2 regions of the Streptomyces sp. NPDC093149 genome follow, and region 2 is predicted to be linked to the other one. Evidence: riboswitches for the same ligand, from Rfam matches in the RefSeq annotation. Region 2 holds a riboswitch; the other holds the start of a gene.
The links. A riboswitch is a leader RNA that binds a small molecule or an ion and turns the genes downstream of it on or off. The one in region 2 is predicted to bind cobalamin.
Positions count from the first base shown of each region.

Region 1: linked by a shared signal. The riboswitch ahead of ACIQCZ_RS05335 (ribonucleoside-diphosphate reductase subunit alpha) and the one ahead of ACIQCZ_RS32245 (prenyltransferase/squalene oxidase repeat-containing protein) in region 2 are both predicted to bind cobalamin.

Region 1 covers NZ_JBIVON010000001.1:1,129,162-1,136,857, reverse strand. The annotation lists gene ACIQCZ_RS05345 (DUF3311 domain-containing protein) at 1-99, shown strand, start outside; gene mctP (monocarboxylate uptake permease MctP) at 96-1,733, shown strand; cobalamin riboswitch at 1,906-2,041, shown strand; gene ACIQCZ_RS05335 (ribonucleoside-diphosphate reductase subunit alpha) at 2,179-4,590, shown strand; gene ACIQCZ_RS05330 (ribonucleotide-diphosphate reductase subunit beta) at 4,590-5,609, shown strand; gene ACIQCZ_RS05325 (hypothetical protein) at 5,658-5,870, opposite strand; gene ACIQCZ_RS05320 (GlxA family transcriptional regulator) at 5,952-6,926, shown strand; gene ACIQCZ_RS05315 (family 20 glycosylhydrolase) at 7,024-7,696, shown strand, end outside.
Region 2 covers NZ_JBIVON010000013.1:166,685-174,380, reverse strand. The annotation lists gene ACIQCZ_RS32250 (hypothetical protein) at 1-18, opposite strand, end outside; gene ACIQCZ_RS32245 (prenyltransferase/squalene oxidase repeat-containing protein) at 15-2,792, opposite strand; cobalamin riboswitch at 2,902-3,041, opposite strand; cobalamin riboswitch at 3,115-3,253, shown strand; gene ACIQCZ_RS32240 (hypothetical protein) at 3,366-4,778, shown strand; gene ACIQCZ_RS32235 ((2Fe-2S)-binding protein) at 5,092-5,853, opposite strand; gene ACIQCZ_RS32230 (ABC transporter ATP-binding protein) at 5,850-6,638, opposite strand; gene ACIQCZ_RS32225 (FecCD family ABC transporter permease) at 6,635-7,618, opposite strand; gene ACIQCZ_RS32220 (ABC transporter substrate-binding protein) at 7,687-7,696, opposite strand, start outside.

The sequences.
Region 1 (7,696 bases), on a different contig from region 2:
CAGATGCTCTGGGTGCTGATCTCCACCGCGCTCACGATGGTCGCGTACAAGCTGTGGCAGCGTGACCAGCGCGCCCGCAAGGGGGGTGCGTCGGCATGAAGGACGGCGTGAACGGCGTCGCGCTCGGCGTCTTCATCTTCTTCTTCCTGGCCGTCACGGTCATGGGCTTCCTGGCGGCGCGCTGGCGCAAGGCCGAGAACGAGGCCAGCCTCGACGAATGGGGCCTGGGCGGACGGTCGTTCGGCACCTGGGTCACCTGGTTCCTGCTCGGCGGCGACCTGTACACCGCGTACACCTTCGTCGCCGTGCCCGCGGCGATCTACGCGGCGGGCGCGGCCGGCTTCTTCGCCGTGCCGTACACCATCCTCGTGTACCCGCTGATCTTCACCTTCCTGCCACGGCTGTGGTCCGTCTCGCACAAGCACGGGTACGTCACCACCTCGGACTTCGTCCGCGGACGCTTCGGCTCCAAGGGCCTCTCGCTGGCGGTCGCCGTCACCGGCATCCTCGCCACGATGCCGTACATCGCGCTCCAGCTCGTCGGCATCCAGGCGGTGCTGGACGTGATGGGAGTCGGCGGCGGCGAGAACACCCACTGGTTCGTCAAGGACCTGCCGCTGCTGATCGCGTTCGCCGTGCTGGCCGCCTACACCTACTCGTCCGGCCTGCGGGCACCGGCGCTGATCGCGTTCGTCAAGGACGGGCTGATCTACCTGGTCATCACGGTGGCGATCATCTACATCCCGATCAAACTCGGCGGCTTCGACGACATCTTCGCCAAGGCGGGCGAGGCGTTCTCGCAGACCAACCCGGCGACCGGCAAGCCGCGCGGCGCGCTCGCACCCGGCGAGGCGGGCCAATGGGGTTACGCCACCCTGGCGTTGGGCTCGGCGCTCGCGCTCTTCATGTATCCGCACTCGATCACGGCGACGCTCTCCAGCCGCAGCCGCAACGTGATCCGGCGCAACACCACGATCCTGCCGCTGTACTCGCTGATGCTGGGCCTGCTCGCTCTGCTCGGCTTCATGGCGATCGCCGCCGGAATCAAGGTGGACAACGGGCAGTTGGCCATCCCCCAGCTGTTCGAGAACATGTTCCCCGACTGGTTCGCGGGGGTCGCGTTCGCCGCCATCGGCATCGGCGCTCTGGTGCCCGCCGCGATCATGTCGATCGCCGCCGCGAACCTCTTCACCCGCAACATCTACAAGGACTTCCTGAAGCCGGACGCCACCCCGGAGCAGGAGACCAAGGTCTCCAAGCTGGTGTCCCTGCTGGTGAAGGTCGGTGCGCTCGCCTTCGTCCTCACCATGGACAAGACGGTCGCGATCAACTTCCAGCTGCTCGGCGGGATCTGGATCCTCCAGACGATGCCGGCCCTGGTCGGCGGCCTGTTCACCCGCTGGTTCCACCGCTGGGCGCTGCTCGCGGGCTGGGCGGTGGGCATGGTGTACGGCACGGTGGCCGCGTACGGGGTCGCCAGCCCGACCCAGGCGCACTTCGGCGGTTCGTCCAAGGAGATTCCCGGCATCGGCGAGATCGGTTACATCGGCCTGACGGCGTTCGTGCTGAACGTGGTCGTGACGGTGGTGCTCACGTTCGTCCTGAACGCCGTGAAGGCGCCCGCCGGAATCGACGAGACCGCCCCGGGCGACTACACGGCCGACGCGGGCGACCCGGGCGTCCAGGTCGAGCTCCCGCCCGCCACGGCCGGAGCTCCGGGCGGCGGCCACTGACGAACGCTCCGACACCTGCCGGCGGCCCGCCGAGCCCCCTCCCACGGGGCTCGGCGGGCCGTCCGCGCGATCAGGGGCCCCCGGGCTCCGAACAGGGCCGTACAGCTCGTTCTGCAGGCCCGGCCCGCGTTGCACGACACAACATGTGGGGGCTGCCTCATCGGGCGGCCCCCACATGTATGCTCATGCTCGCTGTCGCCGCAGGGGAATCCGGTGCGAATCCGGAACTGTCCCGCAACGGTGTGTTCGGTGCGCTTTTGCGCACCCCCGAGCAAGTCCGAGGACCTGCCGACAGCGCATCCGGCTCGACCGAACCGGATGCCAGACGTCCGGGCCTCGCGGATGGGCCGGTGGACGCCGTACGGAGTGCTGCCCCGCCCGGGCCCGCCTCTGCCCGGCTGCCCCGTTCCCCGCCGGCCCCGAGCCGAGCGAGGGAGAGCACCACGTGACCATCGCGCCAGCCGATCCGGCTTCAGTCGCCGTGTCCGAAGCGGCCGAGTCCGAGGGGACCGCACACGACGGACCGGGGACCGCACTGCTGCGGACCCTGACCGACCTCACCGTCGATCTGCCCGACACCGACCCCGGTCGTGTCGCCGCCGCCGCGCTGCGCGGCCGCAGCGCCCGGTCGGACGAGGCCGAGCTGCGCTCGCTGGCCACCGAGGCCGCCGCAGGGCTGATCTCCGAGGACCCCGCCTACTCCCGGCTCGCCGCCAGGCTCCTGACCCGCACCATCGCGGACGAGGCGGTCGGCCAGGGCGCGGTCTCCTTCTCCGCCTCCGTCGCCGTCGGGCACCGCGAGGGCCTGATCGCGGACCGGACCGCCGAGTTCGTCGCGCTGCACGCGGACGCCCTCGACGCGCTGGTGGCACGCTCGCTCGCCGACGGCGCCGACGACCGGTTCGGTTACTTCGGGCTGCGGACCCTGCACAGCCGCTATCTGCTGCGCCACCCGCACACCCGCCAGGTCATCGAGACGCCCCAGCACTTCATGCTGCGGGTCGCGTCCGGTCTCGCCGAGGACGATTCGCAGCGCGCCCTGGACGAAGTGGCCGCGCTGTACGGGCTGATGAGCCGGCTCGACTATCTGCCCTCCTCGCCGACCCTGTTCAACTCCGGTACGCGGCACCCGCAGATGTCCTCCTGCTATCTGCTGGACTCCCCGCTCGACGAGCTCGACTCGATCTACGACCGCTACCACCAGGTGGCGCGGCTCTCGAAGCACGCGGGCGGCATCGGGCTCTCGTACTCCCGCATCCGCGCCCGCGGTTCGCTGATCCGCGGCACCAACGGGCACTCCAACGGCATCGTGCCGTTCCTGAAGACGCTCGACGCCTCCGTGGCCGCGGTCAACCAGGGCGGCCGCCGCAAGGGCGCCGCCGCCGTCTACCTGGAGACCTGGCACGCGGACATCGAGGAGTTCCTGGAGCTGCGCGACAACACGGGCGAGGACCAGCGGCGTACGCACAACCTCAACCTGGCGCACTGGATCCCGGACGAGTTCATGCGCCGGGTCGACGCGGACGGCGACTGGTCGCTGTTCTCGCCCGCGGACGTGCCCGAGCTGGTCGACCTGTGGGGCGACGACTTCGACGCCGCGTACCGGGCCGCCGAGGCCAAGGGGCTGGCCCGCAAGTCGATGCCGGCCCGCGAGCTGTACGGCCGGATGATGCGTACCCTCGCGCAGACCGGCCAGGGCTGGATGACGTTCAAGGACGCCTCCAACCGGACCGCGAACCAGACCGCCGAGCCGGGCCGCGTCGTCCACTCCTCGAATCTGTGCACCGAGATCCTCGAAGTCACCGACGACGGCGAGACGGCCGTCTGCAACCTGGGTTCGGTCAACCTCGGCGCGTTCGTCGCCGACGGCACCATCGACTGGGAGCGGCTGGACGCCACCGTCCGGACCGCCGTGACCTTCCTCGACCGGGTCGTCGACATCAACTTCTACCCGACCGAGCAGGCCGGCCGCTCCAACGCGAAGTGGCGCCCGGTCGGCCTGGGCGCCATGGGCCTCCAGGACGTCTTCTTCCAGCTGCGGCTGCCCTTCGACTCCCCCGAGGCACGCGCGCTCTCCACCAGGATCTCCGAGCGGATCATGCTCGCGGCGTACGAGGCGTCCTGCGAGCTCGCCGAGCGGTCGGGCCCGCTGCCCGCCTGGGCCGAGACGCGTGCCGCGCGCGGGGTGCTGCACCCCGACCACTACGACACCGAGCTGAACTGGCCGGAGCGCTGGGACGCCCTGCGCGCCCGCGTCGCGCGGAGCGGCATGCGCAACTCGCTGCTGCTCGCCATCGCGCCCACGGCGACGATCGCCTCGATCGCAGGTGTGTACGAGTGCATCGAGCCGCAGGTCTCCAACCTCTTCAAGCGCGAGACGCTCAGCGGTGAGTTCCTCCAGGTCAACGCGTACCTGGTGGAGGAGCTGAAGCAGCTCGGCGTGTGGGACGCACGGACCCGTGAGGCACTGCGCGAGGCGAGCGGCTCCGTGCAGGGTTTCGCCTGGATCCCCGAGGACGTGCGGGCGCTGTACCGCACGGCGTGGGAGATCCCGCAGCGCGGACTGATCGACATGGCGGCGGCCCGTACGCCGTTCCTCGACCAGAGCCAGTCGCTGAACCTCTTCATGGAGACGCCGACGATCGGCAAGCTCTCCTCGATGTACGCGTACGCCTGGAAGCAGGGGCTGAAGACGACGTACTACCTGCGCTCACGCCCGGCGACCCGGATCGCCCGTGCGGCCTCCGGCCGGGCCGCGGCCACCGCCCCCATCCCCGTACAGCAGGCTTCGACGCCCGACGCCGACGCGATCGCCTGCTCCCTGGAAAACCCCGAGTCCTGCGAGGCCTGCCAGTAATGAGCTCCACCGACTCCGAGAAGAACCTGCTCGACCCGGGCTTCGAGCTGACCCTGCGGCCCATGCGCTACCCGGACTTCTACGAGCGCTACCGCGACGCGATCAAGAACACCTGGACGGTGGAGGAGGTCGACCTCCACTCCGACGTCGCCGACCTCGCCAAGCTCTCCCCCGGCGAGCAGCACATGATCGGCCGGCTCGTCGCGTTCTTCGCGACGGGTGACTCGATCGTCTCCAACAACCTCGTGCTGACGCTGTACAAGCACATCAACTCCCCCGAGGCGCGGCTGTATCTGTCGCGGCAGCTCTTCGAGGAGGCCGTGCACGTCCAGTTCTATCTGACGCTGCTGGACACCTATCTGCCCGACCCGGACGACCGTGCCGCCGCTTTCGACGCGGTCGAGGAGATCCCCTCGATCCGTGAGAAGGCGCAGTTCTGCTTCAAGTGGATGGATTCGGTCGAGAAGATCGAGCGGCTGGAGACGAAGGCCGACCGCCGCCGCTTCCTGTTGAACCTGATCTGCTTCGCGGCGTGCATCGAGGGGCTGTTCTTCTACGGTGCGTTCGCGTACGTCTACTGGTTCCGCTCGCGGGGTCTGCTGCACGGTCTCGCCACGGGTACCAACTGGGTCTTCCGTGACGAGACGATGCACATGAACTTCGCGTTCGAGGTCGTGGACACCGTCCGCAAGGAGGAGCCCGACCTCTTCGACGACGAGCTCCAGCAGCAGGTCACCGACATGCTGAAGGAGGCCGTGGCGGCGGAGCTGCAGTTCGGCCGCGATCTGTGCGGTGACGGTCTGCCGGGCATGAACACGGAGTCGATGCGGCAGTACCTGGAGTGCGTGGCCGACCAGCGGCTCACCCGGCTGGGCTTCCCGGCGGTCTACGGCTCCGAGAACCCGTTCTCGTTCATGGAGCTGCAGGGCGTGCAGGAGCTGACGAACTTCTTCGAGCGCCGGCCGTCCGCGTACCAGGTGGCGGTGGAGGGATCGGTCGCGTTCGACGACGACTTCTAGGTCTTTCGGTCGGATCGGGCCGGGTCGGCGAGCCCGGCGTGATCCGCACTAGATCCTCGCCCAGCTTCTGACGTAGGGACGCCGCGCGGCCGTGACCGGTTGCGCGGCGTCCGTCGTTTCCGGGGGGCCGTCGCTCCGTGCCCGTTCCGCGGCGCGCAGCTCGCGGTCGATGCGGCGCTCCCGGGCGAGTCCGGCCAGGGCGGGCAGCAGGACGAGAGCGAAAAGTGCGGTTGTGCCCAGGACGTTCAGGAATGTGTTCATGGCTCTACTCTCGTCCGTGCGGACGGATCGCGGCAGTGGCAGGACTGTCATGGACCATCGAATTACTGCCACACTGGCGTCATGCTGAACAATGTCGCCGCCCTGCTGCTCGACGAGGTCCATCCCTTCGAGCTGGGTGTGCTGTGCGAGGTCTTCGGGCTCGACCGCAGCGACGAGGGCCTGCCGGTCCACGACTTCGCCGTGGTCTCCGCCGAGGGCCCGGTGCTGCGGACCCATGCCGGATTCACCATCAGTACGCCGTACGGCCTCGACCGCCTGGAGGAGGCCGACCTCATCGCCGTGCCGGCCGGCAGCCACTTCGCCGCACGGGACTACCCCGAGGAGATCCTCGACGCCCTGCGCCGCGCCGTGGACCGGGGCGCCCGGGTGATGAGCGTCTGCTCCGGGGCCTATGTGCTCGGGGCGGCCGGGCTGCTGGACGGCCGCCGCTGCACCACCCACTGGCGCCATGCCGACGAACTGGCCCGCCGCTTCCCGCGGGCGGTCGTCGAACCCGATGTGCTGTACGTGGACGAGGGCCCGGTCATCACCTCGGCGGGCACGGCGGCCGGGATCGACGCCTGTCTGCATCTGGTCCGGCAGGCGTACGGCCCCGACGCCGCCAACGCCATCGCCCGCCGCATGGTGGTGCCGCCGCACCGCGACGGCGGGCAGGCGCAGTACATCGAGCGGCCGCTGCCCCGCACGCGGTGCGACACGGTCGGCGGGACCCTGGCCTGGATGGAGCGCCACCTCGACCAGGAGATGACCGTCGAACAGCTCGCCGCCCAGGCGCACATGTCCCCGCGCACCTTCGCCCGCCGCTTCCAGCAGGAGACGGGCACCACTCCGTACCGCTGGCTGCTCCGTCAGCGGGTGCTGCTGGCACAGCACCTCCTGGAGACATCCGATGAAACGGTGGACACGATCGCCGGGCGCGCCGGCTTCGGAACGGCTGCCGCGCTGCGTCATCAGTTCGTACGGTCGTTGGGCACTACGCCGAACGCCTATCGCCGTACCTTCCGCGGCCCGGGCGCGATGACCGAAGTAGCCTGATACCTAACAGATCTGACGTCGGATCATTCGTCCAACCGTTGACCACACCTGTCCATGGACCACGGCCCGGGTGACCCAAGAGGGTCGGTCTATGGACATGTGGATGGCACGACGAAGGACCATAGGGGCCGTAGTGGCTGCGCTCGCCGCCGCGCTGCTGCCCTGGCAGAGCGCGGCGGCCGAGGACGCGACCGCCGCACCACCGCCCGAGGTGCTGCCCTCTTTGCGCCAATGGCGGCCCAGTGCGGGCGAGTTCACGCTGGCCGACCGGGCGCGGATCGTGCTGGACGGGGTGCGGGACAGCCGCACGGCGGACGACGCGCGCCGCTTCGCGGGTGAACTGACGGGGAAGGCTTCGGTGTCGCGGGGCGCGGCGGCGGCCCGTACCGGCGACATCATGCTGCGACAGGACCCGTCCCTGAAGAAGTCGCTGGGCGCGGAGGGCTATCGGCTCGATGTCGGCGACCGGGTCACGGTCACGGCCGCGACCTCCACCGGCGTCTTCTACGGTTCGCGGACCGTCCTCCAACTGCTGAACGACGACGGCCGCGCCGCGCGCGGTTCGGCGACCGACGTGCCCGCGTACCGTGAGCGCGGGGTCGGGGTGTGCGCCTGCTACATCAACGTCTCGATCCCGTGGTTCGAGCGGCTGATGAAGGACATGGCGTCCCAGAAGCTCAACCAGCTGTGGATCGAGGCCAAGGTCAGGAGCGACACCGACCCGGATTCGGCGTTCTGGGGCTACTACACGAAGCCGCAGGTCCGCACCC
Region 2 (7,696 bases):
GACACGACTGCTCCTCATGCCTTGCTCCCGGCCTCTTCGCGACGGCGTTGCGCGGCGCGGGTCGCGCCCCAGCCGCCGAGGACCAGCACCACAGCGGCGAGCGCGAGGGCGAGGGTCTGTGCACCGGTGGAGGCGAGGACGCCGCCCGAGCCCGAGCCGTCGTCCGTACTGGTGCCGTCCGTTTCCTCGCCCGGGGTCACGATGTCTGGCGCCGAAGGAGAGCCGGATGGCGGGCCCGAGCCGCTGGGTTTGGGCTCCGGAGTGGTGCCGTCGAGGCTGCGCGTGAGGGTGCCGAAGGAGATTCCGGTGGCGCCGCCGACGGCCTGTGCCGAGGCGCGGACGTCGGATTCGGGCTGCCCGCCCTTGATGACCTTGAACCCGCCGTCGGCGTTCTGCTGCGAGGCGAGGAACTTCCGGGCCTTCGCGATGCGGTCCGCGTACTTCGTGGCGTCCAGCGACAGGCCCTGTACTGCCAGAGCGGCGGAGTTCACGGAGTCGCCGGAGGCGCCGGGGAAGCCGCCGTCCGCCAGCTGCCGGTCGGCCAGCCAGGCGAGGGCCTTGTCCACGGCCGCCTGCGAGTCGGCGTCGGGCAGCAGGTCCAGGGTCATGGCCGCCATCGCGGTGGAGTCGACCTCGATGTCGCTCTTCTCGCCGATCAGGCTCGGCCAGGCCCCCGAGGGGTCCTGGAGGCCCTTGAGGTAGGCGATCGGTTCGGCCGCGGCGGTCGTCTCGCCCGCACGGACCTGGGCCATGACCCCGAGCGACTGGGAGAAGACGGACGTGGCATAGGTGTAATTTCCTTTGGCCGCGCAGGGCCGCGGCGTCGGCGTCTTCTCCGGGCAGATCGCCTTGGCCAGCGCGCCGATCAAGTCCTGCCCGCCGAAGTTGCGGGGATCGCGGCCCACGACCTCGGCCAGAACGGCCGTCTTGCCGATGAAGCCGCCGCCCGCGTACTTGGTCCCGATCAGGGTCCAGTCGTGGATTCCGCGGCCCTTGCCGTCCTTGCCGCCCTTGCCGAGGAAATCGACGATGCTGCGAAGGGCGGCGTTGTCGTGGCCGGTCGCGGCGAGCGCGTAGGCGCCGTCGATGGTCAGGCCGTAGTCGGCGAACCCGGATCCCTGCGCGTTCTCGTAGTAGTGGCCCTGGATCAGCCGTTTGTGATCGGTGAGATAGGCACTGCCCTTCTTCAGGTCGGGCCCTTCACCGGCCGGAGGAGCGGTCGTCGGGTCCGGGGTGGGCGTGGTCGGTGGGTCTGCCTTCTTGGCGGTGAGTGCGACCAGGTCGCTCTTGGCGCCCGCGACGACCACCGGGGTGGTGGCGAACAACCGAGGGTCGGTCTCGCCCTCCTCGAAGCCGAAGCCGCCCGCGGGCAGTTGCTGCTTGGAGAGCCAGGAGACACCTGCGTCGGCGCGGTCCGCGTTGCCCAGGGAGCGCAGGGCCTGTGCCGCCCAGCCGGTGGGGCCGGCGCTGCCGGTCGTCAGATACGAGGCGGAGGGCCAGGCGCCGGTCGGAAGCTGGGACTTCTTGAGGTAGGCCCGCGCCTTCTCGACCACCGCGCCGTGGCCGCCGGCCCGATTGAGGGCCAGGGCTATCAGCCCGGTGGAGCTCGCGTCGCTGTCGCACCACTCGCCGGCACGGACGAGGATGCCCGTGAAGCCGCCGTCCTCGCACTGGAGTCCGGTCAGCCGGGTCACGGCGTCGGCCGGGGGTGCCACATCGCCGTTCAGCAGGGCGATGACGGCCATGGCCTGGGCGTCGGCCTGTCCGGTGCTGCGGAAGTCGCCCTTCGTGAGGCAGCCGGGGATCGTCTCGCCGTCGCCGACGTCCCTCGGGCAGACGTACTTGACGAGGTCCCCGAGAAGGTCGTGGCCGCCGAAGTCGCGCGGGTCCTTGCCGGTGGCCTCGGCTACGAGCGCCAGACGGGCGGAGGCGGAGGCATCGGGAATCCCGTCCTTGTCGGCCGGGTATGCGTACGCGTCCGTCTGCGCCGGCAAGGCGAGGAACGAGGCGGCCTTCTGCGCCACCCGGCTCTTGGGGTCGGCGGCGGCCAGGGCGTAGACGACCTCGGTGGTGAGCATGTGGTCCACAGCGGTGGCGCCCTCGTCGACGACCCGCTCTCCGTCCGTCAGCAGCCCGGTGAGCCAGCGGGTGGCCGCAGCTACGTCGACCGAGGCCGGAGGGGTGGTCGGGTCTGTGGGATCGGTCGGGTCCGTGGCGGGGAGGCCGCCCTCGGCCCGTACGTCGTCGGGGGAGAAGGTGGGCTTGCCGGTGGTGCCGCCGACATCGGTGCCGCCGAACACCCAGGCGTCCACGTCGCCGTCCTTGGGGGTGCGGGACATGGCGCCGAGCGGGCTGTAGGTCCAGTTCTTCTGCCCGGGGGAGGCGATCCAGTACGACCAGTAGGCGGTGGCCTGCGGGGTGAGGAAGCAGTCCTCCTTGGCCGGAGTCGGGTACTGCGTAACGGAGTTGAAGGATTCGTTGCCAATGCGGCAGATGAATCCGTCGCCGTCGTGGACGGTACCGGTGGTGCTGAACCCGCCCTCGTGCAGCAGCTCGTAGCCGGTCGTGGGCGTGGTGTCGCAACCGCGCACAACCGGGCCGCCGAAGGGGCCGAAGTCAACGGCGACAATGGCGCCGGTCGTGGCGGTGCACTGCTCGACGGGGTCGGCGTTCGCCGGCGAAGCGGTGAAGAACGCCACTCCCGCACCGAACGTCAGAAAGGAAGCGGTCAGAAGGGACAGTAGCCGCCGTGCCCTGCTGATCCGCCGTTTCGCCTGCTGTTCGGTCCCCACCGCGGCCCCCTGTCTCTGCCGGGCGGCTGCGTACGTGGCGATTCGCCCCCACAGGGCTGCTGCGCCATGGGGAGGCCGGACGACCACGCCGTAGTCCGCGACGGCGTTCCTCGTGTTCTGTCCCAGCTCCAGGCATTCCGGCTCACCCGGAACGAGCCCGGGTCCACGGTTGCGGGTCAGCGCCGGAATTCGACCGGCTTCCCCTGCTGCTGAGTGCTTGTCAGCCGGAGTGCAACACGGATCCGTCCGGACCGTCAAGGTGGTGTGCGTCTCACCGGGCGGTTCCCGGACATCCGGGAACCGCCCTCGTCCGAACGGCTGGCGGAGCCCTGACTGCTCGGGTAGCGTCCTGGGCTGCCACATGGGGGAATCCGGTGTGAATCCGGAGCTGACGCGCAGCGGTATGGGACGGCGGGGGCCGTGTCCGAGCCCGAATGCCCATGCGGCGAGCAGTACAAGAAGCCGTACCACGCGATTCGGACGGCGGCTTTCGACCATGCCCGGCCGTGTCCCTGCACGGAGAAGTCCGGCCATGCACTGGAGGCCGGCGTCCGCCGATCCCAGGAGCAGGCCATGCCCCGTTTTCGTACGTCCCGCCGCCTCGCACTCGCCCTGCCCGCGGCGTTCAGCGCCCTCGCCCTCACCACGCTGCCCGCTTTCGCGACCTCCAGCCCCGCCCAGATAGCCACGTCCAGGACCAACGGCGTCAGCTATCTCAAGTCACTCCAGGCGGCGGACGGTTCGTACGCGGGTTCTGGTCTGTCCAACGAGTGGGCGTTCAGCGCCTTCGCGGCGTCCGGCACCGCCGTCGTCGATGTCGCCCCGGGCGGCGACACCACGAAGAACGCCCGCACCGTCTACCGCAATCTGCTGTCCACATCAGGCTGGCCCTCCGCCTCCCCGGTGGTCACCGACTACGAGCGGGGCACACTGAACGCGTACGCCGCCGGCATCGACCCGGCCCGCGTCTCGGCCTCCCGCAACCTCGTCGCCGACATCTACTCCTACTGGCAGACCACCGAGCCCGGTTACTTCGGCCCGTCCGGAAACTTCAACGGCACCGTTTTCGCGGCACTCGCGCTCGGCGGCGCCAAGACGCAGGCCGGCGGCGCCCGCGTCCCGCAAGCGCTGACCGACTCGATGGTCACCCGTATCCGGGCCAACCAGCACGTCGACGGCGGCTGGACCTACAGCAAGGCCGAGGGCGATCCCACCGCGCTCAACTCCGCGAGCGACGTCGACATGACCGGCGCCGCGATGGCCGCGCTCTGCGCCTCGGGCGTTCCCACCACCGACGCGGGTGTCGTCAGGGCCAAGAACTTCCTCAAAGGTAAACTGGCCGCCACCACCGGCGCGTTCAACTCCCTCTACGGGGTCAACACCAGCTCCAACGGCTGGAGCGTGGCAGGACTGAACGCCTGCGGAATCAACCCGCAGACCGGCGACTTCCTCACCGCCAACGGCAAGACTCCGATCGATTTCCTGATCGCCAACCAGTACAACCCGGGGGGTGGTTTTAAGTACCAGCCGTCCGACACCGCGCCGTCAAGCTACTCCTCGATCGACGCGCTTCGCGCGGTCGCCGGCGGCGGCTTCACGGCCGCCCCGCCGGTCCCGGTCACCCCGGGTGTCCCGCAGTGGGTCGCCCAGCCCACTTTCACCGCGGGCACTGCCGCCAGACTCGCGCTGACCCTTGACGACGGCACCGGCAGCCTCAAGGCGTGCTCAGTGACCTTCACCCCGACCGGGACGACCACGACCCTCGGTGACGTCCTGACCGCTGCGACGAGCGCCGCCACTCCGGCGGGCTGCGTCACGAGCGTGACCCCCTCGTCGGGCACCGGCATCGTCACCGCGGTCAACGGCAAGGCCAACAGCGGCTCCAACACCTGGAAAGCCAGCGTCGACGGCTCCGCCTTCGCCGGCGCTGTGCGCGAGAAGGTGATCAAGGTGGGCGACACCATCGCCCTGCGCTGGGGAGCCTGATCCCCACGGGTGAGGGCCTCGCCGCAGGGCCCTCACCCGCGCTCGGCCGCGAGGTGCTGACCGCACGTCGCGGTCGGTGAGACCGGAGACCGTCGGGGAGAGGGGTACGGCGATGTCGCACAAGCATGATGCGCAGCTGGTGGCTCGGCGCCGCGGGTCGCGTACCCGTGCCCGTATGTCCACACTGCCGACGAATCACTCGCGTCACATCTGAGGGACGTCCCGTACCACGACCGGCGCCGCCGCCGGGATTCGGGGCAGGGCCAGCTCTTCGCCGGTACCGGCGTCTTGGGCTCCCAGGAGCCCGCTGCTTCTACTTCGGCCTCGTGTAAGCCCGTAGTCGCTCCTCGCGGCTCGTCAGACAACAGCTCGCACAGCGGACCGCCTCCGCACTCGTGTAGTACAGACAGCAGGTGTTGCGCAGATAGACCAGCCGTTCCGGGCCGTCCGGCGCCCGTCGGATCCGCACCACCTCGCCCAGCGTTTCGAGTCCACCGGGTGCGGTGTCCACGAAATGCCGCCAGCGGGCGGCCAGCAGATCCACCCGGCTGCCGTACGCGCACAGCGCCGTGGCGCAGCCATGGGCGATCCCTCCGCTCAACTGTCTGGCCCCGGCGCGGGTACGACGGTGCAGCGCATCGGCGATGGGCAGCAGATGCCCGCCGAGCACGGTGCGGTGCAGCAGCCGTACGGCGTCCTCCCCGGCCCGGGGCAGCAGCAGCCGGGCCCTGCGCACCCGGACTCCGCCGATCCCGTGCGTGGCGGGGCGCACCAGGACATTGCCGGACCGCATGTCCGGGACCTCGTCGTGCAGCGCCCAATGGAGCACGGCGGCGGCAGTGACCCAGCCCGCGTACACCGCCATCAGGGTCAGCGCGGTCGCATGACCGGTGCGGTGGCCGCTGCCGGTGCGCTCGCTCTCCAGCAGACTGGACAGCTCCACGCCCGCCGGATCGGCCAGCCGGTCGGCTGCCAGCCACAGCCCTGCTTCGTTCGCTGGCGGTTCGCCTTCGGTGACCTGCCAGCGTGGTCCGTGCGGCAAGGGTGTCCAGACGGGGGAAGTCTTGCCGCTCATGAGAGCGGGAGGTAGACGACATTGGGGGAGCCGGTGACCGGGTGGACGCCGACCCGGGTTCGTATCCCGTAGACCTCGGCCAGCAGTTCTTCCGTCAGTACCGCGTGCGGGGAGCCGGATGCCACCAGTCGTCCGGCGCTGAGGACGAACAGCCGGTCGCAGTAGGAAGCGGCCAGGTTGAGGTCGTGCAGCACCAGAAGATTGGTGGTGCCCAGCGTTCTCACCAGGCCGAGGATCTCCAGCTGGTAGCGGATGTCCAGATGGTTCGTGGGTTCGTCGAGCGCCATCAGCCCCGGTTCCTGGACCAGGGCGCGGGCGATCAAGGCCCGTTGCCGTTCCCCGCCGGACAGCTCTTCGAACCGCCGGTCGGCCAGGGGCGCCGCCCCGACGCGCCGCAGCGACTCGTCGATGTGGCGGGCGTCGTCGGCGTCGTCCTGCTCCCAGAACCGTTTGTGTGGGCTTCGGCCCATCGCCACGACCTGGCGTACGGTCAGGCCGAAGGTGCCAGGGCTGTCCTGCGGTACGACGGCGACGCGGCGGGCCCGCTCCTTCACACCGAGGCCCGCGGCGTCCGCTCCGTCCAGCAGGATTCGACCCGCTGCGGGGCGCAGGGCGCCGTAGACGCAGCGCAGGAAGGTGGTCTTGCCGCTGCCGTTCGGCCCGACCAGGCCGACCGTCTCGCCGGGGGCGGCGTCCAGCGTGACCGCGTCGAGCAGGGTGTGACCGGCCACCTCGTAGCTGATCCCTTCGGCGGCGAGCGCCGTCGGGGACGGTGCCGGGCTCATCCGGTGATCCCTTCGGTACGGCTGGAGCGGCGCAGCAGCCAGAGGAAGAACGGGCCGCCCACCAGGGCGGTGATCACCCCGGCGGGAATCTCTTCGGGGGCTGCCACGGTCCGCGCCAGCAGATCGGCCAGCAGCAGGAAGGCGGCCCCGCCGAGCGCCGCCACCGGCAGCAGTCTGCGATGGGACGCGCCGACGATCATTCGGGCGGCGTGCGGAATCATCAGGCCGACGAAGCCGATCGCCCCGCTGTAGGCGACCAGTACGCCGATGATCAGTGACACCAGCACGAAGACCCCGCCCCGGAAGCGCCCGGGGTCCAGGCCGAGGCTGCGTGCCCCTTCCTCCCCGGTCAGCAGCAGATCCAGTGGACGGGCCAGGCTGATCAGGAGTACGGCCCCGAAGCCCAATATTGAGGCAGGAAGCGCCAGTTGGTCCCAGCGGGCGCCACCCAGCCCGCCCAGTGTCCAGAACAGGATCGCCCGCACATGCTCGGCCCGGGCGGACAGGACCAGGATCAGGCTGGTGAACGCGGACAGCACGTACTGGATCGCCACCCCGGCCAGAATCAGCCGGCCCGTTGTCATGGTGCCGCCGCGCCGGGCCATCGCGTAGACGGCGACCAGCGCGGCCATGGACCCGGCGAACGCAGCAATGGGCAGGGCCACGTCGGTGGCCGCCCCGGCGCCGACCCCCAGCACGACGACCACGGCAGCACCCGCTGATGCCCCGGACGAGGCGCCCAGCAGAAACGGATCGGCCAACGGGTTACGCACCAGCGCCTGGAGCACCGTGCCCGACAGGGCCAGCCCGGCGCCGACGACGGCCCCGAGCAGCACCCTCGGCAGTCGTACCTCCCACACGATCGTCGGGTACGCACCAGTGCGTTCACCACCCAGGACCGTACTCAGTACCTCGCCCGGCGGGATCCGTACCGGGCCGAGCGCCAGACCGGCCACCGCCGCAGCGAGCAGCAGCACCATGAGAACGCCGATCACGACGGGGGGCGAGCGGAGGACGGACTTCGGACCGGGGCGGGCGTACTCCGCGCTCACGGAGTG